DNA from 3 places in the Streptomyces sp. NPDC007088 genome. Region 1 is predicted to be linked to each of the others. Evidence: riboswitches for the same ligand, from Rfam matches in the RefSeq annotation. Region 1 holds a riboswitch; each other region holds the start of a gene.
What was found. A riboswitch is a leader RNA that binds a small molecule or an ion and turns the genes downstream of it on or off. The one in region 1 is predicted to bind cyclic di-AMP.

Region 1 (6,302 bases):
CCTCCCCGGGGTACGGCATGATCGGCACGTCACCGTTGGCCCCGGAGCAGCCGACCCCGTTGAGGTGGGTGAGGCTGAAGCCGCGGATCTTCTTGGCGTCGTACTGGTAGCCGCCGGGCGCCGGGTTGGACACCTGCTTCCCGTTGGAGGTCTGCGGGCTCCAGGACAGCATCCCGAAGGGCCGTACGGCACCGGGATAGGTGTTGCCCGCGTTGGCCGAGCCGATCAACGGGTTGACGTGGGCGGCCGGGTCGGTGACGACGGCCGGACGGTCGTGGCTCGCGCTCGCGGGTGTCGCCGAGAGGCCGAGGGCCGCGAGGGCCAGAACCACGACGCCACCGGCCGCCCGGCGCACCGGGCCTCCGCGGCGTGTCACTGTGTCGGACACTCTTCCTGCCCTTCTGTCGGACGGGAGCCGCCTTGCGCCTGACGGCACGTCAGCGGGCGTCGTCCGACACCCACAGCTCGCCCCGCCCCGAAGCGGCCACCGCCGGGACAACGTTGTCAAAGCTGAACCGGATGGTCCTCCCATCGATCTGACGGTGTCAAGGGGGCGGAATCCCCGGTTCGACTTCCACCACGCCGGGCCGCACGGTCCCCGGCCGACCGCGGCTCGCCCGGTGCCGGGGGCGAGGCCCTGCCGGTGGCCGGGGCCGACGTCGTCGACTACCGGGCGGTTCGCGAGGTGACAGGCCACCGCCCTTGGGACGAGACCACCCGGCACAGCGGACGAGACCACCCGGCACAGCCCTGCCGGAGCCCCGCGACGACGGAGAGGTCCGAACGACACCCCAAAGCGACGTGGCTGAGCCACGGTTTCTCGTCGTGTCGTCGCTCCACTGCCGCAGCTGATGCCCGCCGGCAGGGGCGGCAGGAAGCCGACCGGAACGGCGCTGCCCGCCGGGCCGGGATCGCGTGCAGTCCGCGCGCGCGGGGTCGGCGTGCCGGGATCGGCGGCGCGGTGACCGCCCGCCTCCTGACGGTACGTCCGCGACAACAACCCGTGGCTGACGGCCATCCCCGGGAAAGCAACCGCCCTGGGGGCCGGCCAGTCACCAGGGCGGTGAGCCGACACCGTATGGGAGTCAGCCGAGTTGATCGTGGGGGCACTGCCCCGGCCGGCCGGGGCCCCCGGCGGTCAGGACGACCACCGGCTCACAGGGTCCCCGGTGAGCGTCGGCGGTTTGAGGCCGGGGCCGGCGAACGCGGTGCGGTGTCAGCGCTCACCGGCGAGGTCGAGATCGCCCCGGCTCGTCTCGGCCTCCCCCTCCGCACGCCACGGACGCGCGATCGCCGGGGACACGGCCCGCCACCACGGCTCGCGCGGCAACTCCCCCGCGGGATCGAACGGCTGGCCCGGACGGGGGAACGCCACCGCCTGTCCTGCCTCCGCGGCCGCGTCCCTCGTCCACTCCCCCGGCTCCGCCCAGGCGTGCGGGGCGAGGTTGAAGGTGCCCCAGTGGATCGGCAACAGGACCCCGGAGGGCGAGCCGCCCTGGAGGTCGAGGTGGGCCCGCACGCCTTCCTCGGGGGTCATGTGGATGTCCGGCCAGTACGGGGAGTACGCGCCGATCTGGATCATTGTCGTGTCGAAGGGGCCGTGCGCGGTGCCGATGTCACCGAAGCCGGGGAAGTAGCCCGTGTCGCCGCTGTGGTAGACGCGGTGCTCGGGGCCGGCGACCACCCAGGAGGCCCACAGGGTGTGCTGCTGGTTGCGCAGGCCGCGGCCGCAGAAGTGGCGGGCCGGGGTCGCGGTGAGGTCGAGGCCCGCGACGCGTGTGGACTCGTGCCAGTCCAGTTCCCGCAGCCGCTCGGGAGCCACCCCCCAGCGCTCCAGGTGCGCGCCGATACCGAGCGGGACGACGAAGAGGGTGCCGGTGCGGGCGAGGCGCCGCACGGAGGGCAGGTCGAGGTGGTCGTAGTGGTCGTGCGAGATGACGACCGCGTCGACGGGACCGAGCGCCTCCAGCCCCACCGGGGCGGGGTGCAGCCGCTTGGGGCCGGCGAAGGAGAACGGGGAGCAGCGCTCGCCCCACACCGGGTCGAACAGGACGCGGGCGCCGTCGATCTCGACGAGGACGCTGGAGTGCCCCATCCAGGTGACGCGCAGCCCCGGGGCGGGCTCGCGCGTGAGGTCCGCGAGGGTGGTGGGGTGGACGGGGAGGGTGCCCTCGGGGGCGCGCAGGGCGCGCTGGTCCTTGCGGAAGTAGTTCTGGAGGAACTCCAGGCGCGAGCCGGGCGGCGGGGCCTTCGGCCCTTCGGGGTTGCGGAAGACGCCGCGGGCCTGGTCGAAGTGCGGGGATCGCCGGATGCGTTCCAGCCTGGCACCGGTGGCGTCCGCGCCGAAGGCGAGGGGCCGCAGCGAGCGCAGTTCGGAGCGCAGGGAACGGGCGTCGGTCACGGCGCCTCCTCAAGGTCTCGGGGCGGGCTGCCCGTCGTCTCGGTGGGCTACCCATTATGTGCGGGGCCCGGGGCGGGCCGCCCGGCGGGCCGGGCCGACCGGACGGGCCGGGGGCCCGGGGCGTCGGACCGGGTGCGCGGCGCTACAGGGGCAGCAGGTCGGGGCGCTTGGCGTGCGCGTGGTCACCGGAGGACTCTCCGCGCAGCCGGCGGCCGATCCACGGGACGAGGTGGTCGCGTGCCCAGGTGATGTCGTCGCGGCGGTGCTCCAGGGTGCCGCGCGGGGGCAGCGGCGGCCAGGGCTGTTCCGGGTCGGCGGGTACGTCGAGGCCGAGGACCTGGGCGGCGCGCAGGGCGACCCGGGTGTGTCCCTCGGGCCCGAGGTGGAGCCGGTCGGTGTCCCAGGCCCGGCGGTCGCGCACCGAGCGCAGCGACCACAGGTCGAGGACCGGGCAGCCGTGGCGGTCGGCGACGGCGCGCACATGGGCGTTGTACGTGGCGATCTTCCCGCGCAGCCGGCGCAGCACCGGGGTGTCGCGGGTGTCGAAGCCGGTCGCGACGAGGACGGTGCCGACGGCGGAGGTCAGGTCGGCGACGGCGCTCTCGAAGCGGGCCGCGACGTCGTCGGGGTCGCTTCCGGGGCGCAGGATGTCGTTGCCGCCGGCGACGAAGGTGACGAGGTCGGGCGCGAGTTCCTTGGCGCGGGGCACTTGGTCGCGGACGATCTGGTCGAGGAGTTTGCCGCGTACCGCGAGGTTGGCGTAGCGGAAGTCGTGTTCGGGGAGCCGGTCGGCGAGCTGGACGGCGAGCCGGTCGGCCCAGCCGACCAGGACACCGCCGGGGCCGGGATCGCCGACGCCCTCGGTGAAGCTGTCGCCGACGGCCGCGTACGACGCGATGGTGCCCTCTCCCGAAAGGGCGCTGCTACGGGGGAACCTCGATTCTTGTGCCACCTCGGCATCATTCACCTGGCCGAGTGACCTACGCCACCGTAGGCAGGGGTTGACGGGGGGTGAGAAAGACCACCGGTCAAATCTCGCCCAATTGAGGAATAGGGCGGGCCTGGTGTGACGGGGGGCGGAGAACGGGTCGTCGTCGCTTTTCCGTCGCCACCGCGACGTGGGCGCGCAACGCCCGGGGTGCGCCTCGGCCCGCCCGCCCCGCGCGGGGCGCGGGGCGGGCGGGCCGGTGCGGTCCTGGAGGGACGGATCAGGCGTTGACGCCGTGCTGGGCGAGGAAGGCCAGCGGGTCGATGTCGGAGCCGTAGTCCGGGCCGGTGCGGACCTCGAAGTGCAGGTGCGGGCCGGTCACGTTGCCGGTGGCGCCGGACAGGCCGATCTGCTGGCCCTCGGTCACGGTCTGCCCGACGGACACGCCGATCGAGGAGAGGTGACCGTACTGCGAGTAGTGGCCGTCGCCGTGCTTGATGACGATCTGGTTGCCGTAGGCCCCGCCGTCCCCGGCGGCGACGACGGTGCCGTTGGAGACGGCCTTGACCGAGGTGCCGGTGGGGACGGGGAAGTCGGCGCCGGTGTGGCCGTGCGACCACAGGCTGCCGGAGTTGCCGTAGCCGCCGCCCTTGACGCCGACGACGGGCGCGGTCCAGCCGGAGTCCGCGGGGGCGGACTGCACGGCGGGTGCCGCCGCGGCGGCCTTCAGGGAGAGCTTGAGGCCCGGCTTGATGACGCCCGGGTCGGCGCCGACGGCCTTCTTGTTGATCTCGAAGAGCTTCTTCCAGCCGCCGTCGACGTGGTGCGTCCTGGCGATCTTGGCCAGGGTGTCGCCCTTCATCACGGTGTAGGTGGTGGCGGCCTTCTGCGGGGCGGCCTCGGGAGCGGCGGCGTGCGCGCCGGCCGCGGCGGTCAGCGGGAGCACCACCGCGGCGGCACCGGTGGTGCCGATCAGCGCGAGGCGGCGGGACAGCGAACGGCGGTTCTTACCCTGTGCGGGCATGGGTGTGTTCTTTCTCCGTCGCCTACGAGGTGAGCTGTCGGGTTCGGGCTGGAGCTGCCCGGCCGCGTGGACGCGGCTTCACCCCTAGCCGTCCGGTGGACCGGGCGGCGGTGGTGCCTGTGGGTCCCCCGTTCCTGCCGGTACGGGTGTGAGTGGAGCGGGAGTCCGGGCGGCGGCAGGATTGGGCGTTCCGGCCGGACTGAGGGTGACCGTAAAGGAGCGAGAACTCGCCCGACAAGCCACTCTTTTCCCGTCCGTGTCCCTTTTCTTGATCCATTGACCGGAATTCCGTCACGCTCCGTGGAATTCCGATCTTCGATTTCCCGTATGCGCCGGACCGATTCGGCATCGGCGGAAAGGGGCGGCGGGTACGGACCGTCACGGTTATGACGCTGCTCACCTCGGCCCTCGCGGCCGTACGAAGTCCTGTCGGGGGCGTACGGGTGTGTCGTAGGGTCGGGCTCGCCGTGCCGGCGAGCCGCGCCGGCGGCCCACCGGAAAGGGAATCCCCGTGACGCAGCAGGTGCCGCAGGCCGAGCCCGAGCTGGCCGCCGTACGCAACTTCCGGGACGTGGGCGGGCTGCCCACGGTGGACGGCGGGCGGGTGCGCCCGGGTCGGCTCTACCGCAGCGGTCACCTCGCGCACGCGAGCGCCGAGGACGTGAGCTTCCTCTCCTCGCTCGGCCTGCACACCGTCTTCGACTTCCGCAACGCGGCGGACCAGGCGCTGGAGGGCCCGGACGTCGAGCTGCCCGGGGTGCGCAACGTGCGCCTGCCGCTCAACGACCCGGCGGACGGCGCGGAGTTCTGGCGGATGGTGCGGCACGGGGAGCTGGAGCAGTTGCGGGAGCTGCTCGGTGAGGGCCGGGCGGAGGCGCGGATGAAGGCCACCTACCGGCAGCTGGTCGAGGAGCGGACCGCGGAGTACGGGCGCCTGCTGCGCGCGATGGCGACGGACAGCCTGCCCGCCCTGATGCACTGCGCGGCCGGGAAGGACCGCGCGGGCACCTCGATAGCCCTCACGCTGCTCGCGGTGGGCGTCGAGCGGGAGGCGATCGAGGCGGACTACCTGGAGTCGAACGCCCCACACCGCCGCTACCGCGTCCGGCGCGGCAGCGACTCCCCGGAGGCGACGGCGCCCGAGGTGATGGAGCTGCTCAACCCGTTGTTCGAGGCGCGGGTGGAGTACCTGCGGGCGGCTCTGGAGGCCGTCGACACGGTGTGGGGCGGGCCCGAGCGGTACTTCGGCGAGGTGCTCGGGCTCACCCCGGAGCTGCGGGAGGGGCTGCGGGCGCGACTGGTCGAGTGACCGGCCCGGGGCGCCGGGGGCTCACTGGTTCTTGGCGCCCAGCTCGAACAGGAGGAACAGGAACGCGGCGAGTCCGTGGCCCGCGACGATGTAGACGAACAGCCTGATGGCGAGGCCGCGCGGGATCTTGTCCTCCACGAACCGGCGCACCCCGCGCGGGGTGTCCTCCTCACCGGCCGGGGCCGCCTGCGCCTCGGGGGCGGGGCCGCTTTCGGGCGTGGGGGCGGCGGGAGTGGTGGTCTCGGGTACGGATTCGGGTGCGGGACGGGACATCATGCGCCTCCTGGGCGTACGTCACCGAGGCAGAGCGCGCCGAGCGGGCTCTGCATGAGGGTGTGGACGAAGAGCAGCCCGGCGCCGCCCTGGTCCACGGCGGCGATCCGGTGCGGGGTGAGGGAGTCGAAGTGCGCGCTGTCGCCCGGGTCCAGCAGGTGGGTGCTGTCGCCGAGCCGAAGCCTGAGCCGGCCGGTGAGGACGTACAGCCACTCCTCGCCGGGGTGGACGCGGACGATATCGCCCTGGCTGCCGTGGGGGACGTGGACGCGCAGCGCCTGCATCCCGCGTCCCGGGCCGCCGGCCTGCCAGTAGGTCCAGCCGCCCGCGGCGGTCGGCTCCATCGCGGCGGCCCGGACGACGGCCT
Region 2 (6,302 bases), on a different contig from region 1:
GAGGTCGCGCAGTCGGACGGCGACGGAGCGGAACATCGTGCCCGAGCCGATGGCGGGTTCGCGGAAGGACATGCCCGGCTTCGCGAAGTCCTTGTCGACGGTGATGTTGGCCATCAGGTCGGTGATGCACGCCGGCGTGTGGTACTCGCCGCGCCACTTCTTGTCGCTCTTGTGCCGGAGGCCGGTGAGCAGGGGGCTGAGGACGTCGGCTTCGGAGCGTCGCCAGACGTCGTCGTGGCCGGTGAGGTCCATCAGGCCGGTGTTGATGGCGGCGCGGGTGACGGCGTGGACGGCGCGGAGCTGCTGCTTGTCGGGCTCGGGGTTCCAGGCCCAGTCGTGCAGGCGTATCGCGCGGTTGATGAGGTCGGGTCGGTTGATCCAGTGGCCGAGGTAGATCTCCTTGAGGAGCTGCGGGAGGTCTTCGGGCGCGAGGTTGAGCACCCAGTCCGCGAGTCCGGGGAGGTTGCGCAGCAGGGAGAGCCCGGCGACGGTGCCCAGGGGGACGTCGATGCTGCTGCCGCCGAAGGACTGATACCAGGCGTCGAGGACGTTCTCGGCGATCTTCCGGGCGTGCTCGTGCGGGTCGCGCGGGGCGGCGTAGCGGCGGGCTGTGATCTTGCCGGTGGTGCGGGTCTTGGACTTGGGCGGGGGCTTCTTCGCCCACGAGGGGGCGGGCCGTGCGGCGGTCGGGGCCGCGGCACGGGGCAGGAAGTCGTCGCTCACGACGGCGGAATCCTTTCTGCGGGCGCGCATGGGACCGCCCCGGTGCGCGGTGCGCGGCCGGGGCGGTGAGCGGGTGTGAGGGGAAGGTCAGCCGGTGTGCTGGAGGGAGCTGAGCGTGGCGAAGATGCCGCGTACCTCGATGTCGTAGGCCGCGTTGGGGTATCCGGCCTGGCGCAGTCCGCTGATGAGGAACATCAGGGCGGCCTCGTCCTTGTCCATGTCGCTTATGAGCTGGTCGAAGGTGGCGTCGCGCAGCTCGTCGGGGCGGTACTCGTACCCCTGGCGGAGGGTCTTCTCGATGTCTTCGAGGGTCGCGGCGGTCTGCTTGTCGGTGAGGCCGAGGAGCGTGGACCAGGACGCGAGCGTGACGTCGTCTACGGGGAGCTTCATGAGGGTGGCGCCTTTCAGGTGGGGCCGTGGCCCGCCCCCCCCGCGGCCCGGGCCCCGGGGGGGGGGGCGGGGGGGGGGGCGGGGGCCCGGGGGGGGCGGGGGGGGGGGGGGCCGGGCGGGTGCCCCGCCCCCCCGCCCGGGCGCCGCGCCCCCCCCCCCCCCCGGTGGGGGGGGGGGGGGGGCCCCCGCCGCGGCGGGGGGGGGGGGGCCCGCGGGCCCCCCCCCCCCCCCCCCCGGCGTCTCCCGTGCGGCGGCAGAACGTTTTCCGTAAGAATTCGGTCGCAGAGGGACACCACCTCGGACGAGAAGTCCGGAAAACGCGCAGGGGTCGCCGGGAGCCCTTCGCATTCGGCCCCGGAATTACGGGCACGACAAAGAGACCCCCGCATTACCCACCTTTGTATACGGCGCAATTGTTAATGTCGGCCGCCCACCGTGTTTACGGCATGTTGCGAAGACCTCACACGCTCCGTGCCGCGCAGCCGGTGAGCCTGCCGGGCCCGTTCACCGTGCTGCGCGGTCAGCGTCCTGGCCCGCTCGGCGTCCCCGCGGGCCACCGCGTCGACGATCGCGCCGTGCTCGGCCCAGGACTCCTGCGGCCGCGCCGGGGAGTCGACGGTCCACATCCAGACGATCTTGTGCCGTAGCTGGGTCAGCAGCGTGGTGAGCGCCTCACTGCCGGAGGACTGCACGAGGGTCTCGTGGAACCAGCCGCCCAGGGACCGCAGGTCCTCGTCCTGGCCGCGCCGGGCCCGCTCCTGGCCGAGTCTGACCAGCCCGCGCAGCACCTTGAGGTGGGCGTCGGTGCGGCGCTGGGCGGCGCGGGCCGCGCACAGCGGTTCCAGCAGCAGCCGCATCTCCAGCAGGTCGACGGCCTCCTGCTCGGAGGGCTCGGCCACGTGCGCGCCCGCGTGCCTGCGCGTCACGACGAACCCCTCGGCCTCCAGGGTGCGCAGCGACTCCCGCACCGGGACGCGCGAGACGCCGTACCGGCGGGCGAGCAATTCCTCGGTGAGCCGGCTGCCGCGCTCGTACACACCGGAGACGATGTCGTCCCGGATGGCGGTGCATACCGAGTGCGCCGGAATGCTCATGGACCGACCTCCGCTTTAATCCCCGCGAAACGCCGTCGATTGACGCCCGTTCAGTGACTCTATTAGAACAGGCGTGAATTTCCGATGGGAGACGGCATTCCATGGATATCTTTTGGCCGGAAAGCCACCCCGCACACGCGCAAGGCCCCCGGGGTGACCGGGGGCCTTGCGGGCAAGCGGAGCGGCGCGAGGGGACGCCGCGTCTCAGACGTGGACGCCGTGGGCGCGGAGGTAGGCGACGGGGTCCATGTCGGAGCCGTAGTCGGGGCCGGTACGGGCCTCGAAGTGCAGATGCGGCCCGGTCGAGTTGCCCGTCGAGCCGGAGATCGCGATCTGCTGTCCGGCGCTGACGCTCTGCCCGACGGAGACGGTCGCGGAGGTCAGGTGCCCGTACTGGGTGTAGGTGCCGTCCTGCATGCGCAGGACGACCTCGTTGCCGTAGGCGCCGCCCCAGTCGACCGCGACGACGGTGCCCGCGCCCACGGCGTGCACGCTGGTGCCGCTCGCCGCGTGGAAGTCGATACCGGTGTGGCTGCCGGAGGCCCACAGCGAGCTGCCGGCCTGGTAGCCGGTGGACACGTACGAGCCGTCGACCGGGGCGACGAAGGCGTTGAGGCGCTCACGCTCGGCGGCACGGGCGGCGCGTTCCTTGGCCTCCCGCTCCCGCTTGGCCTTGGCCTCGGCCTTGCGCTTGGCCTCCTCGGCGTCCTTCTTGGCCTGCGCGGCCGCTTTCTCCTGGGCCTCGGCCTGTTCGGCGGCGGCGTGCTGGAGGGCGGCCTGGGTGGCGATCTCCTCGGCGAGACTGTCGTCGAGGGTGATCGCCCGGGTCAGCCCGGTGTCGTGGACGGCGGGGGCCTCGGCGGCGAAAGCGGAGGCGGCGAGACCGCCGACGACGCCGGTCGTGGTGAGCGCGGCGACCGAGGCGGCGCGGGCACCGGCCCTGCTCCCGCGGCTGGGACGACGGTGCTTGCCGGAGGGGCGCGTGAACGCCATGGAGTGGATGGTCCTTTCCTTCCCTCTCGCCTACCGGGTTAGCTGACGGGTTCGGAGCAGGAAGGTCTCCTACGGCCACCGCCGGGCGGTGGCCGATTCACCCCAGTGGAACCTGGGTCCCCGGCTCCCTCGGCTCGCGCCTCGGGACTCGGCGATGACTGCCCGGTGCCGCTGGTGCGACGGGTGCCTGACGAACAGCCGGACCGACGCTAAACGGGACATCAGGGCCGCAACAAACGGAACCGGTGGTTTGTAGCGCACGCCACAGCACAGACAGGGCGTCATGCGGCATTCGGGACATGGGGGCAGGAGGCGGCGGAAGAGCCTCCGGCACAGGACGAAAGGGAACGCCCGCGCCGGACGGAGTGTCACGGACACGGCGGGGCCCCGGCGCCCTCCCTCTCCGGGAAGGACACCGGGGCCCTGAGTCCGCGTCAGCGGACCGCGTCGTGCCGGGCGGGCCTCAGCCCTCGACGACGGTGACCTCGCCGATACCGAGGGCGCGGACCGGTTCGGCGATCTGCGCGGCGTCCCCGACCAGGACCGTCACGAGGTGGTCGACCGGGAAGGCGCTGACCACGGCGGCGGTGGCCTCGACGGTGCCGGTCTCGGCCAGCCGGCGGTACAGCTGGGCCTGGAAGTCGTCGGGCAGTTGCTGCTCCACCTGATCGGCGAGGGTGCCCGCGACGGCGGCGGCCGTCTCGTACTTGAGCGGGGCGACGCCCACGAGGTTCTGCTCGGCGGTCTCCCGCTCGGCGTCGGTCAGCCCCTCCGCGGCGAGCACCCGCAGGACGTTCCACAGGTCCTCCAGCGCGGGGCCGGTGGACTCGGTGTCCACCGAGCCGCTGATGGCGAGCATCGCGGCGCCGGGCGCGACCGGGCTGCCCGCGGCCGGAGCGGCCGAGCGCAGCACCTGGCCGAAGGCGCGCACCCCGTAGGTGTACCCCTTCTCCTCGCGCAGGACCCGGTCCAGACGCGAGGTCAGGGTGCCGCCCAGGCAGTAGGTGCCGAGGACCTGCGCGGGCCAGACCCGGTCGTGCCGGTCGGCGCCGATCCGGCCGATGAGCAGCTGGGTCTGCACGGAGCCGGGACGGTCGACGATGTAGACGCGGCCGGTGTCGTCGGCGGTGATCGGCGGCACGGGCAGGGGCTCGGCGGTGTTCCCGGTCCACGCGCCGAGGGTCTCGGCGAGCAGGGCGTCGAGGTCCACACCCGTGAGGTCGCCGACCACGACGGCGGTCGAGGTGGCCGGGCGGACATGCCGTTCGTACAGCGCGCGGACGGCCGAGGAGTCGATCGCGGCGACCGTCTCCTCGGTGCCCTGGCGGGGGCGGGACATCCGGCTGTCGGCGGGGAAGAGCCGCTTCGACAGCTCCTTCGCCGCGCGCCGCGCCGGGTTCGCCGCCTCGTGCGGGATCTCGTCGAGACGGTTGGCCACGAGCCGCTCGATCTCGGCGTCGGCGAAGGCCGGGGAGCGCAGGGCGTCGGCGAGCAGGCCGAGCGCCTTGGGCAGCCGGGAGACCGGGACCTCCAGCGAGATGCGGACGCCGGGGTGGTCGGCGTGGGCGTCGAGGGTCGCCCCGCAGCGCTCCAGTTCGGCCGCGTACTCCTCGGCGGAGTGCTTGTCGGTGCCCTCGGTGAAGGCGCGGGCCATGATGGTGGCGACCCCGTCGAGACCGGCCGGCTCGGCGTCCAGCGGGGCGTCGAGCAGGACCTCCACGGCGACGATCTGCTGTCCGGGGCGGTCGCAGCGCAGCACGGTGAGCCCGTTGGGCAGGGTGCCGCGCTCGGGTGCGGGGAAGGCCCAGGGCTTCGCGGTGCCGGGCTGGGGCCGCGGGTGGAACTCCATGGTGCTCTGTACGGCGTCGCTCACTTCTGTGCCGCCTCCTCGTCCTGGTCGGTGTCCGCGGCTTCGTCCCGCGCGGCGGGGTCGCCCTCGGGGGCGGTGGGCTCGTAGACGAGGACGGCGCGGTTGTCGGGCCGCAGGCGGGCCGCGGCGATCTCGCGGACCTCGTCGGCGGTGATGTCGAGGACCCGCCCGACGGCGGTCAGCGCGAGCTGCGGGTCGCCGAACAGGACGGCGTAGCGGCACAGTTCGTCGGCGCGGCCGGCCACGGTGCCGAGCCGGTCGAGCCACTCGCGCTCCAGCTGGGCCTGGGCGCGCTCCATCTCCTCGGCGGTCGGGCCCTCCGCGGCGAAGCGGGCCAGCTCCTCGTCGACGGCCGCCTCGATCGTGGGGATCTCGACCTCGGCGGAGGTCTTGACGTCGAGCCAGCCCAGCGAGGGGGCGCCGGCCAGCCGCAGCATGCCGAACCCGGCGGCGACGGCCGAACGGTCGCGGCGCACCAGGCGGTTGTAGAGCCGCGAGGACTCACCGCCGCCGAGCACGGTGAGCGCGACGTCGGCGGCGTCGGCGGCGCGGCCGCCGTCCTCGGGCAGGCGGTAGGCCGCCATGAGGGCACGGGCGGGCACCTCCTCGCGGACGACCTCGCGCAGTTCCCGGCCGATCACCTCGGGCAGCGAGCCGTCCCGCGGGGGCTGCTTGCCGTCGTGGGAGGGGATGGAACCGAAGTACTTCTCGACCCAGGCCAGCGTCTGCTCGGGGTCGATGTCGCCGACGACGGAGAGGACCGCGTTGTTCGGCGCGTAGTACGTGCGGAAGAAGGCGCGGGCGTCCTCCAGGGTCGCGGCGTCCAGGTCGGCCATCGAGCCGATGGGGGTGTGGTGGTAGGGGTGGCCCTCGGGGTAGGAGAGCGCGGTGAGCTTCTCGAAGGCGGTGCCGTAGGGCACGTTGTCGTACCGCTGACGGCGCTCGTTCTTCACGACCGCCCGCTGGTTGTCCAGGGACTCCAGGTCGAGCGCGGTGAGCAGGGAGCCCATGCGGTCGGCCTCGAGCCACAGGGCCAGTTCCAGCTGGTTGGAGGGCATCGTCTCGAAGTAGTTGGTGCGCTCGAAGCTCGTCGTGCCGTTCAGGGAGCCGCCGGCGCCCTGGACGAGTTCGAAGTGCCCGTTGCCCTTGACCTGGGCGGAGCCCTGGAACATGAGGTGCTCGAAGAGGTGGGCGAGGCCGGTGCGGCCCTTCACCTCGTGGCGCGAGCCCAC
Region 3 (6,302 bases), on a different contig from region 1:
CTGGGACGGCCCGGTGGAACTGGCCACCTGGCGGTACGCGACCGCGCCACTGCGCGTCGGCGAGCAGGACATCGCGCCCGGGGACCCCGTACTCGTGGTGCTCGCGGCGGCCGACCGCGACCCGGAGCGCTTCACCGCGCCCGACACGCTCGACCTCGCGCGCCGCGACAACCAGCACCTCGGTTACGGCCACGGCATCCACTACTGCCTCGGCGCGCCGCTGGCCCGCCTCGAAGGGCGGACCGCGCTGGAGCGGCTGCTGACCCGCCTTCCGGACCTCGCGCTGGACGCCGAACCCGAGGAGCTGCGCTGGCGCGGCGGCCTCATCATGCGGGGGCTGCGCACCCTGCCCGTCCGCTTCACTCCCGTCACTCCTGCCCCGGACGGCGGCGCGTAATACCCCACTTACCCGTGATGTGGCAGCTCGTGCGACCTGAACCGACGTCAAAAATGTGATGTTCGTGTGATCAGGGCTGCATCGACTTGTGACAGGCATTCGAATCCGGCTACGTTCACGTCCGATCCAGCTGTCACGCGAAAGGCAACCGCATGCTCTCCGGGAACGGCCGTCACCGACGCCCCCGCCAGGCCCCGGCCCTTGTCGTCGCGGCAGGAGTGACCGGCTCGGCCATCGCCATCCCGCTGCTCGGCGCGACCGGCGCCAGCGCGGACCAGGGCCCTTGGGACCGCCTCGTCGAATGCGAGACCGGCGGCTCGTGGAGCGCCGACAGCGGCAACGGCTACTACGGCGGCCTCCAGCTCTCCGACGACGAGTGGGAGGCGAACGGCGGTCTCGACCTCGCCCCGCGCGCCGACATGGCCACGCGCGCCCAGCAGATCCTCGTCGGTCAGCGCATCCTCGCCGCCCAGGGCCCGTCCGCCTGGCCCGGTTGCGCTGTCGGAGCGGGCCTGACCCGTGAGGACGGCGGCACCGACGACGCGGCGGGCGCGGGTGTCGGCGACACCTCGACCGTCCCCGCCTCGCCCTCCGCGCAGCCCTCGGACTCCGGGGACCCCGCGAAGAAGGCGGAGTCCGGCAAGACCGACGAGTCCCCCGAAGCGGAGAAGTCCGACAAGGAGGACAAGGGCGCCAAGGACGCCAAGGGTGACGAGAGCGCCGAGGTGCCGAAGTCGCCCGAGAAGACCTCGAAGCACGCCAAGCCGGGCACCTCGGACGAAACGTCCGCACCGGACGCCGAGTCAAGTGCCTCCCCCTCCGCGAAGGAGGAAGGGGGCGACGCCTCCGGCAAGCCCTCCGGCCGCCACGCCAAGAAGGACACCCAAAGCCCCTCCGGCGAGCCCTCCTCGCGCGAGGAGGAGGACGGCGCGTCGCCCGTCTCCGGCGACGCGACGGACCGGGAGCCGGGCGACGCGGACACCCAGGACCCGGCCGCCGCCGGAGTGGACCGTTCCCCGGCCGGCGAACTCCACGCCTCGCGGGGAGAAAACGGGCAGAGGTCGGCGAACGGCGCCACCAAGGACAAGACGTACACGGTGCGTTCGGGCGACAGTCTCTGGGCCATCGCGGACGCCCACGAGCTCCCCGAGGGCTGGACCGCGCTGTACGAGGAGAACAAGAAGGTCGTCGGGGCCGACCCCGACCTCATCCTCCCTGGCCAGAGCCTGGATCTTGGTGTGGATTCGGGTCAATAACCGGACAAGAGGGTGTCAGGGTTCGAGCCCCTTTGTCCGGTTGAGGGCAAGTGAGACATGAGTCTCAACAGCCCTGATCGTCTTTGAAGTTCCGGTTGTTTCTTGCTTAACGTCGTCTCCGCTCCCCACCGGGAGCCCCCATGGCCGTCACGCCGAATCCTGCCGGCGACCGTGCGGGACAGTCGTCGCGTCGAGCGCCGAAGGCAGGAGCGGGGGACCCAAGGTTTGCGCCCCGCGTGCCGTCCGGAGAGATCCGGGCGGTGCGCGGGGCTCGGGGTGAAGTCGTGCGCAAGGTCGCACGGCCGGGCAACTCACGGGCCCGAACCCGACAGCTCACCTCGTAGGCGTCGGTGAGGAGACCTCTTCATGCTGTTTTCCAGCAAGGGCAACAAGCACCGTCGTTCTTCCAGGGCCACCCGGGTCGTCGCCCTCGCGGGTGTCACCGGCGCCGCCATCGCCGTCCCGCTGATGGCCTCAGGCACCGCCTCCGCCGCCTCCGTCTCGACCTGGGACAAGGTCGCCCAGTGCGAGTCCGGCGGCAACTGGTCCATCAACACCGGCAACGGTTACTACGGTGGCCTCCAGTTCAACCAGTCCTCCTGGGCCGCCGCCGGCGGCACCCAGTACGCCCCGCGCGCCGACCTGGCCACCAAGGGCCAGCAGATAGCCACCGCCGAGAAGCTCCTCGCCATGCAGGGACCGGGCGCCTGGTCCTGCGCCGGCGCCGGCGGCCTCACCAACGACGGTGTGGACCCGGGCGTCAGCACCGGCGGCTCCTCCTCCGGCCAGCAGTCCCAGCAGGCCGCCCCGCAGCACACCGACGGCCAGGCCGCCTCGCGCGGCCAGCAGCGCCAGGCGGCCCCGCAGCCCAAGGCCGCGCCGAAGCCCGCCCCGAAGGCCGCGCCCAAGTCCACGACCGGCACGGTCACGACCGACACCGGCAAGATCGTCCCCAAGGGCGACGGCGAGTACAAGGTCGTCACCGGCGACACGCTGAGCGAGATCGCGCAGAAGCACCACGTCTCCGGCGGCTGGTCCAAGCTGTTCCAGCTCAACGACGACATCGTCAAGAACGCCGACCTGATCTACCCGGGCCAGCAGCTCCACCTGAGCTGACCCGGCCGGCGGGCCCCGCGCCCGCCGCTCCCCGGCCCACCCCCAGGGCCCCGGCCCCACAGGGCCACCCGGCCCCTCGGGGCCGCCCCGCCCCGGCCCGCGTCCCCCGCGCGTGCCGGGGCGGGGTCCGTTCCGGCCGCCCGGCTCGTCCGTGCGCCGCCCCGCTCAACGGCGGGCTCATGTGTCACGGCGGACGGCTCAGATGCTCACCCGCCCCGGCGGCGACGCGCCGGATATGCGCCCGATGTCCCTTGCGTCCGGTCGTTTCGTCTTAGCGGGCGGGCTTCGGGGGGCCTCGGGTCCCGAGCCGGTTAGGCTCATGTCGCAAGGTGCTCACGCACCCCGCACTTCCTGCTTCACATCCCACGAAGGAGATGCTCGTGCCGTCCATCGACGTCGTCGTAGCCCGGGAAATCCTGGACTCCCGAGGCAACCCCACGGTCGAGGTCGAGGTCGGCCTCGACGACGGGAGCACGGGCCGCGCTGCCGTGCCCTCCGGCGCCTCCACCGGGGCCTTCGAGGCCCTCGAACTGCGTGACGGAGACGCGAACCGCTACGGCGGCAAGGGCGTCGAGAAGGCCGTGCTGGCCGTCATCGAGCAGATCGGCCCGGAGCTGGTGGGCTACGACGCCACCGAGCAGCGGCTGATCGACCAGGCGATGTTCGACCTGGACGCCACCCCGGACAAGTCCTCGCTCGGCGCCAACGCCATCCTCGGCGTCTCCCTCGCCGTCGCGCACGCCGCCTCCGAGGCCAGCGACCTGCCGCTCTTCCGCTACCTGGGCGGCCCCAACGCGCACCTGCTCCCGGTGCCGATGATGAACATCCTGAACGGCGGCTCGCACGCCGACTCCAACGTGGACATCCAGGAGTTCATGATCGCGCCGATCGGCGCCGAGTCCTTCTCCGAGGCCGTCCGCTGGGGCTCCGAGGTCTACCACACCCTCAAGAAGGTCCTGAAGCAGCGCGGGCTGTCCACGGGCCTCGGCGACGAGGGCGGCTTCGCCCCGAGCCTGGAGTCCAACCGCGCCGCCCTCGACCTCATCCTCGAAGCGATCAAGGAAGCCGGCTACGTGCCCGGCCGCGACATCGCGCTCGCCCTGGACGTCGCCGCCTCCGAGTTCTACAAGGACGGCAAGTACCTGTTCGAGGGCAAGGAGCGTTCGGCCGCCGAGATGACCGAGTACTACGAGGAGCTCGTCTCCGCGTACCCGCTCGTGTCCATCGAGGACCCGCTGTACGAGGACGACTGGGCCGGCTGGAAGACCATCACCGACAAGCTCGGCGACAAGGTCCAGCTCGTCGGTGACGACCTGTTCGTCACCAACCCGGAGCGTCTGGCGCGCGGTATCGAGGAGGGCTCCGCGAACGCCCTGCTCGTCAAGGTCAACCAGATCGGCTCGCTGACCGAGACCCTGGACGCCGTGGAGCTGGCCCAGCGCAACGGCTTCAAGTGCATGATGTCGCACCGCTCCGGCGAGACCGAGGACGTCACGATCGCCGACCTCGCCGTCGCCGTGAACTGCGGCCAGATCAAGTCCGGCGCCCCGGCCCGCACCGACCGCGTCGCCAAGTACAACCAGCTCCTGCGCATCGAGGAGATCCTCGACGACGCCGCCGTGTACGCGGGCCGCTCCGCGTTCCCGCGCTTCAAGGGCTGAGCCCCCGGGCCCCCGCGCCCGCGCGATGTCCGTCGGCACCCGGCTGACGGCCCGCCCCGGGGCGCACGGCCTCCGTACGTCCCCGCACCCGGTCCCGTACCGTGTGCGGGGACGTACGCGTGTTCAGGACGTCCGCGCGTTTCACGGGTGCACGGGGAGGCACGATGCCAGCGAGGGACCACCGGGACCGGTTCTCCACGGCCACCCGGCTGCGGGCACTCGGCGAGCAGACCGCCGCGCGCGTCTACCGCTCCCAGTCCCGCCGCCAGGCCCGCCGCTCCCGGCTGACCGGGCGCGCCGCCCTCCTCGTCCTCGTCCTGTGCACGCTGGTCGTCGCGCTCGCCTACCCGATGCGCCAGTACGTCTCGCAGCGCAACGAGATCGCCGACATGCGCGAGCAACTGCGCGAGCACCGCGCGAACGTGGAGCGGCTGCGCGACGAGAAGGCCCGCTGGGAGGACCCCGCCTACGCCCGCCAGCGCATCCGCGAACGCCTCCACTACGTGCTGCCCGGCGAGACCGGCTACACCGCGCTGGTCCGGGGCGCCGCGCTCCAGGGCCCGCAGCCCGGCGGCGCCGTCTCGCACCGCGCCTGGTACGCGAACCTGCTCACCGGAATCGACCGCGCGGACGCCTCGGACCGCTGAACCGCCCGGGGACGGCGCGCCGCCGCCCTGCGGCGATACTGGGGGAACGGGACGGCACCGAGCCGGCCCCGCCCGCCAGGCCCCCGCCGTCGCACGTACGAGAGAAAGCCCCGCATGGACACGCCCCCGCCGCCCACCGCGCCCGCCGAGCCGACCGAGGCCGATGTCGCCGCCTTCAAGCAGCAGCTCGGCCGTCCGCCGCGCGGGCTGCGCACCATCGCGCACCGCTGCCCCTGCGGGCTCCCGGACGTCGTGGAGACGGCGCCCCGGCTGCCCGACGGCACCCCGTTCCCCACGCTGTACTACCTGACGTGCCCGCGCGCGGCCTCCGCGATCGGCACGCTGGAGGCGAACGGCGTGATGCGCGAGATGACCGAGCGCCTCGGCCGTGACCCGGAGCTCGCGGACGCCTACCGCGCCGCGCACGAGGACTACCTCAGGCGCCGCGACGAGATCGAGGAGCTGACCGGCTTCCCGAGCGCGGGCGGTATGCCGGAGCGCGTGAAGTGCCTGCACGTCCTGGTCGCGCACTCGCTCGCGGCCGGGCCGGGCGTCAACCCGCTCGGCGACGAGGCCCTCGCGATGCTCCCCGAGTGGTGGGCGAAGGGCCCGTGCGCGGACCTGTGCGCGACGGCCGAGGGGGAGGGCAAGTGACGAGGGTCGCGGCGATCGACTGCGGTACGAACTCCATCCGCCTGCTCGTCGCGGACGCCGACCCGGCGACCGGCGAGCTGCGCGACCTGCACCGCGCCATGCGCGTCGTGCGCCTGGGCCAGGGCGTGGACCGTACGGGCCGCCTCGCCCCGGAGGCGCTGGAGCGCACCTTCGACGCGTGCCGCGCGTACGCGCGCCTGATCGAGGAGCACGGCGTCCCGGCCGGCAAGCTGCGCTTCGTCGCGACCTCCGCCTCCCGCGACGCCTCCAACCGCGAGGACTTCGCGCGCGGCGTCCGCGAGATCCTGGGCGTCGACCCCGAGGTGATCACCGGCGAGGAGGAGGCGCAGCTCTCCTTCACCGGCGCGACGAGGGAACTCACCGGCTCCGACACCTACGAGAAGCCGTATCTGGTGGTCGACATCGGCGGCGGCTCCATGGAGTGCGTGGTCGGCGAGGACGCGGTGGCCGCGGCCCGCTCGGTCGACATCGGCTGCGTGCGGATGACGGAACGCCACCTCACCCGCGAGGACGGCACGGTGGTCGACCCGCCGACCGCCGCCCTGGTCGC

Region 2: it holds a riboswitch for cyclic di-AMP, as region 1 does, so the genes downstream of both, ACFYMP_RS02695 (M23 family metallopeptidase) here and ACFYMP_RS20810 (peptidoglycan DD-metalloendopeptidase family protein) in region 1, are expected to answer to the same signal.
Region 3: it holds a riboswitch for cyclic di-AMP, as region 1 does, so the genes downstream of both, ACFYMP_RS07685 (transglycosylase family protein) here and ACFYMP_RS20810 (peptidoglycan DD-metalloendopeptidase family protein) in region 1, are expected to answer to the same signal.

What each region holds. Positions count from the first base shown of each region.
Region 1 is NZ_JBIAFO010000012.1:186,766-193,067, forward strand. It holds gene ACFYMP_RS20795 (GH92 family glycosyl hydrolase) at 1-388, opposite strand, end outside; gene ACFYMP_RS20800 (MBL fold metallo-hydrolase) at 1,217-2,401, opposite strand; gene ACFYMP_RS20805 (SGNH/GDSL hydrolase family protein) at 2,544-3,353, opposite strand; gene ACFYMP_RS20810 (peptidoglycan DD-metalloendopeptidase family protein) at 3,610-4,353, opposite strand; cyclic di-AMP (ydaO/yuaA leader) riboswitch at 4,358-4,512, opposite strand; gene ACFYMP_RS20815 (tyrosine-protein phosphatase) at 4,865-5,662, shown strand; gene ACFYMP_RS20820 (DUF6126 family protein) at 5,684-5,935, opposite strand; gene ACFYMP_RS20825 (helix-turn-helix domain-containing protein) at 5,935-6,302, opposite strand, start outside.
Region 2 is NZ_JBIAFO010000001.1:608,495-614,796, forward strand. It holds gene ACFYMP_RS02680 (N-6 DNA methylase) at 1-723, opposite strand, end outside; gene ACFYMP_RS02685 (hypothetical protein) at 811-1,113, opposite strand; gene ACFYMP_RS02690 (GntR family transcriptional regulator) at 1,530-2,207, opposite strand; gene ACFYMP_RS02695 (M23 family metallopeptidase) at 2,412-3,200, opposite strand; cyclic di-AMP (ydaO/yuaA leader) riboswitch at 3,213-3,364, opposite strand; gene ACFYMP_RS02700 (M16 family metallopeptidase) at 3,664-5,049, opposite strand; gene ACFYMP_RS02705 (M16 family metallopeptidase) at 5,070-6,302, opposite strand, start outside.
Region 3 is NZ_JBIAFO010000003.1:459,020-465,321, forward strand. It holds gene ACFYMP_RS07675 (cytochrome P450) at 1-397, shown strand, start outside; gene ACFYMP_RS07680 (transglycosylase family protein) at 550-1,653, shown strand; cyclic di-AMP (ydaO/yuaA leader) riboswitch at 1,839-2,015, shown strand; gene ACFYMP_RS07685 (transglycosylase family protein) at 2,020-2,769, shown strand; gene eno (phosphopyruvate hydratase) at 3,144-4,430, shown strand; gene ACFYMP_RS07695 (septum formation initiator family protein) at 4,595-5,077, shown strand; gene ACFYMP_RS07700 (DUF501 domain-containing protein) at 5,192-5,731, shown strand; gene ACFYMP_RS07705 (exopolyphosphatase) at 5,728-6,302, shown strand, end outside.